3 regions of the Oceaniserpentilla sp. 4NH20-0058 genome follow, and region 2 is predicted to be linked to each of the others. Evidence: predicted binding sites of a transcription regulator. Region 2 holds the regulator's gene; each other region holds the start of a gene.
What was found. Region 2 encodes sigma-54, which starts transcription at its own class of promoters, with help from an activator protein. Its sites were predicted from a motif close to TGGCACNNNNNTTGCTNT; they were not measured.
Positions count from the first base shown of each region.

Region 1: the regulator sigma-54 is predicted to act here: its motif matches at 1,105-1,122, upstream of glnL (nitrogen regulation protein NR(II)).
Region 3: the regulator sigma-54 is predicted to act here: its motif matches at 1,210-1,227, upstream of ABWV45_RS08600 (flagellar basal body rod protein FlgF).

Region 1 covers NZ_BAABWE010000004.1:176,755-178,962, forward strand. The annotation lists gene glnL (nitrogen regulation protein NR(II)) at 1-1,076, opposite strand, end outside; gene ABWV45_RS07505 (DUF4124 domain-containing protein) at 1,244-1,762, opposite strand.
Region 2 covers NZ_BAABWE010000002.1:58,620-60,827, reverse strand. The annotation lists gene hpf (ribosome hibernation-promoting factor, HPF/YfiA family) at 1-186, opposite strand, end outside; gene ABWV45_RS03440 (RNA polymerase factor sigma-54) at 293-1,792, opposite strand; gene lptB (LPS export ABC transporter ATP-binding protein) at 1,846-2,208, opposite strand, start outside.
Region 3 covers NZ_BAABWE010000005.1:130,196-132,403, reverse strand. The annotation lists gene flgG (flagellar basal-body rod protein FlgG) at 1-346, opposite strand, end outside; gene ABWV45_RS08600 (flagellar basal body rod protein FlgF) at 399-1,148, opposite strand; gene ABWV45_RS08595 (hypothetical protein) at 1,263-1,385, shown strand; gene ABWV45_RS08590 (flagellar hook-basal body complex protein) at 1,548-2,208, opposite strand, start outside.

The DNA.
Region 1 (2,208 bases), on a different contig from region 2:
TTTTGATCAAGCTCTAGTGGTAAGTAAATTGAAAAATGCGTTTGTCCCGGCTTGCTATCACATTCAATAATTCCCTGGTGTTGATTGATTATGGACTGAGCGATGGATAGCCCAAGTCCGGTGCCTTCGGCTCGACCACTGACCATTGGGAAGAACAAACTTTCTCTAATGTTTTCTGGAATACCAGGCCCGTTATCGATAATGCTTAGATGCAATACGAGTCTGTGTTTAGTGTGGCCAATGGTGAATTGGCGAATTGCCCGAGTTCTTAATGTGATCTCGGGGAAGTATTCAGGGTCTTGCTGCCCCAATAATGCTTGCATTGCATTACGGGTAATATTCAGCACCACCTGAATAAGTTGCTCTTTGTCGGCCAAAAACTCAGGAATACTTGGGTCATAATCTCGACGTAATTTAAGGTGGCCTTCTGCTTCTACGAAAATCAAACTGTGTACTCGCTCGAGTACTTCGTGGATATTAGTTGATTTTCGTTCGAGTAATTTATTGGGCCCTAGCATTTTATCTACTAGGTTTCTTAAGCGATCGACTTCTTCAATGATGATATGGGTGTATTCTTTCAGTTCATCATTATCTAGCACGCGCTCTAATAATTGTGCGCTACCGCGAATGCCTCCTAAAGGATTTTTAATCTCATGGGCCATACCACGTACGAGTGCTTGGGTTGTGGCTTGTGCTGTAATGAGTTCTTCTTCACGGCTAATGCGTAACAAACGATCACGTGGGTGCATCTCAACAACGAGGCACATGGTTTTATCAAACTCAACAGGACTAACACTGTAATCTAGTGTGATGATTTGTTGATTCAAAAGCTTAACTTCGGCTTCTCGTTTTGTGAATGAGGTTTCTTGGCTAAGAGATGCTTCGAAGGTTTGCACATCCTGCTTAACATCTAAGAAGACAGTTTCAGCAGCTACGCCTACACAGCGACGACCACTGACTTGCAAAAGAGCCTCAGCAGCAGGATTGAGGTATTGAACAGACAGCTGATCATCTAGTACTAATATTGAACTATTTAGATGATTGATCAGTTGCTTATAAAAAACGAAATCGGCCATAACATATCTTTTCCTAGGTAATGGCCTTGTAGCAAGAAGTAAGCCATTTCAATTTTGCACTGTTATTGCCAAACCCTCCCATGAATAGGTGGTTCACAAGGGTGCTTTAGTTCGAAAGAACAAAATCAATGGTCAATATAGCACTATAATGATGCAGGCGTGCACCATTAAGAGCGTGAGCGATTTAATATGGATGGGCGTTGTACGTGGATACGGCGTTTAGGGCTAATAATTAGGGCTTTATTACCATTACGAACTTGTAGCTGAAGCAGGTGGGAGCCGCGGTTGAGGCTGTCTAGTTCGAATTCTAGCTTACGGGATTTTTGCACGATTCGACCGTTTAATAATAATACGATTTCATCTTTGGGTTGAAGTTCTGGTTGAATATGCAGCAGTAATTTAACCTTTCCTAGGTCTTTGGATGTAATGATGTGGTCTTCTTTGGGGCTAATTATTTCAAGGGTGTCATAACCTTTAAATTCATTTTCTTCGTCGGTTTTGGTGGAATCTTCATTTTGCACTATTTTGGGCATATTCACTTCTTGAATACTGGGAAGTTCAGCCTTGTTTGCATGAGCAGGTGGCTCGTCGCCATAAACACGACCACCCTCTTTATTTATCCAAGTGTAAACTTGTGCATAACTAAAAATAGGCAATATCAAAAACAGTAGGGATATAATTTTCATAAATAGCTCTCAGTGAAGCTCTACTGTATCTGTTTTTTTTGTGTATTTCTCAATAAAGCGCACAAAATTGATATTCGGAGATGAGAGATGAGAGATGAGAGATGAGAGTAGAACGGTGTTAGATCAAGCGAAGCGAGATCGTAACTCATGGTTTTCTCGGTAGTCATTTTTGGGTGCAATGGTGGGTTACGCCTTCCCTTCTCTCATGCTAACCCTCTCTACGATTACAAGTGGATTCCGCCTCGCTCCTCCGGAATGTTGAGCGGGTTCAAGCGAAATACATCTTGCATCCACCATCTAACATCTAGTGTTATGAATTGCGCTCAACATTTTTTAAAAACAGCCCGTAGGCTGCTCCTTTTTATACTTGTTTAATCTAAAAGAATTAAACCCAGTAGTACATGTCAAACTCAACTGGGTCATGGGTAGAGAGTTGTGTTCAACAC
Region 2 (2,208 bases):
GTGTAAATCGGCGCCAGCAGCATGGATGGTGGCTTCTGCCTTTTGGGCGAGCTTTTCTACGGTCAGGGTGACTTGTACATTGGTTATGTTATCAAAGTGACGCTCAAGCTTTTCCACTTTAGACTGAACGTAATCCTTTAAGGATTGAGTCACTTCAACATGATGGCCGCTGATATTAATTTGCATAGATGGCTCCTACTGTCGGCACTCCAGTTCCAGAGTGCGTGAATATGCTGATAATCTAATAAATAGTTTATCGGCGAAAACTCGTTTATTCGCCATATACTAATGGCTAAACCAAGCGTTTCCGTTCGTTTGACGGTGGAATGTGCATCGCCTCACGGTACTTGGCTACAGTTCTACGTGCAACCTTGATGCCTTCTTCTTCTAACATGTTGGCAATTTTGCTGTCGCTTAAAGGCTTTTTAGCACTTTCGACTGAAATGAGCTTTTTAATCATAGCTCTAATTGCGGTTGATGAGCACTCTCCACCACTGGTGGTACTCACATGGCTAGAGAAAAAGTACTTCAACTCGAAAATACCGGCCGGTGTATGCATGTATTTTTGAGTGGTAACACGAGAAATGGTGGATTCATGCATGCCTACTGCCTCGGCAATGTCATGCAGAACCAAGGGTTTCATTGCTTCATCCCCTTGTTCTAAAAAGTCTTGTTGATACTCAACGATTTTCATGGCCACTTTAAGCAAGGTTTCGTTACGGCTTTGTAAGCTTTTAAGAAACCAGCGGGCTTCCTGTAAGTGATCCTTGATGAAATTGTTGTCTGCGCTGCTGTCAGCGCGCTTCACCATTGATGCGTAGTGGTCATTGATGCGCAATTTAGGGGCAATTTCAGGGTTTAATTCAACACGCCACTCACCTTTGATTTTACGAACCATAACATCAGGTATGACGTATTCGCTGGTTTGTGGATCAATTTGTGAGCCTGGGCGTGGATTTAATTCTTGTATGCCTCGAATAACCACTTTTAGCTCGTCTTCTTTGACTTTTAATTTACGCATAAGTGCTGCGTAATCTTTAGAGCCTAATAAGTCGATGTATTGATCGATTAAGGTTTGAGCTAATGGCAACCATGGTGTTTCAATGGGTAGTTGGCGCAGTTGCAGTGATAAGCATTCTTGTAAATCACGGGCACATACACCGCTAGGCTCAAATTGTTGGAGTAAATGTAATACGGCTTCTACTTCGTCTAGTTCAATTTCAAGCTCTGGGTTTAATGACCCAACAATGTCTTCAAGATCAACTTTTAAGTAGCCGTCATCGTCCACACCTTCAATGATGTTGATGGCAATTAGGTGATCGTTTTCTGACATAGGAGTTAGGTTAAGCTGCCATAATAGGTGATCACGTAGATCATCAGTACTGCCGTTTCGGCTATCCATGTCAAAATCATCACCAGATGATGAGCCTGAGTGGCTTTCTGTCATGGATGTAGGGGCAGCGGAGGCTTGCCAAGTATCGTCCCATTCACTGTCGGTAGACAGTTCGTCCGGAATGTTTTCATTCCAGTCATCGGCGGCGGTTGGCTCATCCGATTGGGTTTCTTCTACTGGTTGGGTAGTTTCTTGTTTGTCTTCACTTTGTGAGTTGATGTCTTGATTGGCATCGCCTTCAAACTCTTCATCTACATCGAGCAAAGGGTTTGAGTCCAGAGCGTTTTGAATTTCTTGCTGCAGATCTAGGGTAGAAAGCTGAAGTAAACGGATGGCCTGTTGCAGCTGAGGAGTCATGGTCAGCTGCTGACCCATTTTAAGTTGGAGCGAGGCTTTCATATAATACTGCTTAATCCCATGTCACTTTGACTTGTTACCCTGAATATACAAGATTACAACTTAAAGTCATCACCTAAATAAATATCTTTGACTTGCTGATTTGATAAAACATCTTCAGCAGAACCTTCTGCGATAATGTGACCATTACCCACGATATAAGCTTTCTCACAAATATCAAGGGTTTCTCGAACATTGTGGTCGGTTATCAGTACACCTAAACCGCGTTTCTTCAGTTGTTTTACGATACTTTTTATATCTCCCACTGATATGGGGTCAACCCCTGCAAAGGGTTCATCCAAAAGTATGAAGGATGGTTCTGCAGCAAGCGCACGAGCTATTTCAACACGGCGTCGTTCACCACCTGAAAGGGCCATGCCCAAGCTGTCTCGAATATGTTGGATGTGGAATTCATCTAA
Region 3 (2,208 bases), on a different contig from region 2:
GAGTATAAGCCGTTGTACCATCAGGCATGGCAATTTGGAAAAAGCCACGGCCGTTTATCGCTAAATCCAACGGTTGTGAGGTTTCTTGCAAACTACCGGTGGTGTGAATTTTTTGCGTGCCTGCTACCTTAACACCCGTACCGATTTGTAAGCCTGATGGAAGACGCGAATCCTGTGAGGATAAGGCACCGGGCTGACGTTGTATTTGATAAATTAAATCTTCAAAGACTGCTCTGTCTTTTTTGAAACCTGTTGTTGATACGTTTGCAAGGTTATTTGATATGGTGGTCAAATTATAATCTTGCGCATTTAAACCGGTTTTACTGACCCATAATGCTGAATGCATGACAGCTCTCCTTGATGTTTCAACACACCTTTAAACTAAATTTTTATCCGTACTACTGAATATCCATAATAGATTGAGTCACCTGTGCATTTTCATCTGCGGTGCTCATCATTTTCACTTGTAATTCATATTGGCGATGCAAAGACATAATTTGTGTTAACGACTGCACCGCATTTACGTTGCTGTGTTCTAGATGTCCGCTTTCTACGCGCACGGTAGGGTCAAACGGTTGTACGTCTCCGGGTTCTTGTCCTCGCATGCGAAATAAACCGTCCTCCCCTTTTTCCATTTCGGTTAAATCTGGCATGACAAGTTTAAGTTGCTCTATGTCTGCGACTACCGCAGGATCATCACCCAGAGCCTGAATAGAGATAGTGCCATCTCCGGCTATTTCGAGTTTTTCATAAGGGGGGACAACCAACGGCCCCCCTACTCCCATGACTTGAAGGCCTTCACCGTTTATTAAGCGTCCCAACTGATCTACACGTAAATCGCCTCGGCGTGTGTAGGCTTCTTCACCGTTACTGTCTTGTACTGCTATCCACCCTTGGTTATCTATCCCGATATCTAAATCACGACCTGTGTGAATAAGCGTACCTGGGTTAAAATCACTGGCGGGACGCTCTTCCATGGCATATGCACGGGTAGGATAATAATCACCAAAGACGGGCATGGATCGAGCTTGTTCAAAATCACGACGAAACCCCGTTGTGCTCACGTTAGCCAAGTTGTTGGCCTCGGCAGCTTGACCGATTGTATTTTGCTTCGCGCCGGACATGGCGATGTATAACGCACGATCCATTGTATTCTCCTAATTCATTTACCTGCCTGAAAAAGCGGCAATGGTTTTTTCTAATTAAGAGATTGCAATTGGGGTGCCAATTATTTTGAAGGTATATGGAACGGGAGGTGCGGGATGAAATACATACTAAACCTAGAATATTTTTCACTAAATATCATCATTCAGTTTGCGAAATTCAAACAGGCGATATACATCAAAGTTAAAAAGCGGCAAGGCCTGTCTTTTATTGCCGCCTAACTTTTAACAAATAACAGCCTGCGCATTTAAAGCGATTGTCGGTGGGTTACGCTGCGCTAACCCACCCTACTTTTTAGATTTTATTTTAAAATTACTCCCTAGCATCTACCGGATAATAGCTAGCATATTCCTTTACCTGCATCAGACTCCTAACTCAACTACTTAAAGCTGAATGATTGTCTGTGTAACCGTATCCGAGGTTTCAATGGTTTTAGCACTGGCTTGGAAGTTCCGCTGTGCAATGATTAAACCCACTAATTCTTCAGATAAATCCACGTTACTGTCTTCTAATGCCGAGGATCGAAGGTTACCGAATGTGCCGGTTCTAGGGGAGCCAACCGTTGGTGTACCCGATTCAAATGATTCCCCCCATGATGTATCCCCTAACGGTACTAAACCTTCCGGGTTTTTAAAGCTAGCAAATGCAACTTGACCTAACACTTGCGCCTGACCATTGGTAAACCGTGCAAACATAAACCCGTCTGCGTCGATTTCAAGCCCAGTAAGTCGTCCAGTTGTATAACCGTTTTGACTGACCTCGGCCACACTGAATGGGCTACCAAATTGAGTAGAGCCATCCAATTCAATTTGAAAATTTGAGTTGCTTGGTGGATCGGTTAACGGTAAGCCACCTTCCAGAACATTTAGTGATTTTAATGATCCTGTTGGTGACCCTTCTGCGTTAATTGGATCCCAATTGGTAACATACAAGTCGCCCGTTGCTTCAACATCGAGTGTTCCATCAGGGTTGAAGAACAACTCGTAACGCAGCTGAGTTGCTTCAAGGTTCTCTGGAAAACTTAATGTGGGATCTGGATCCCCT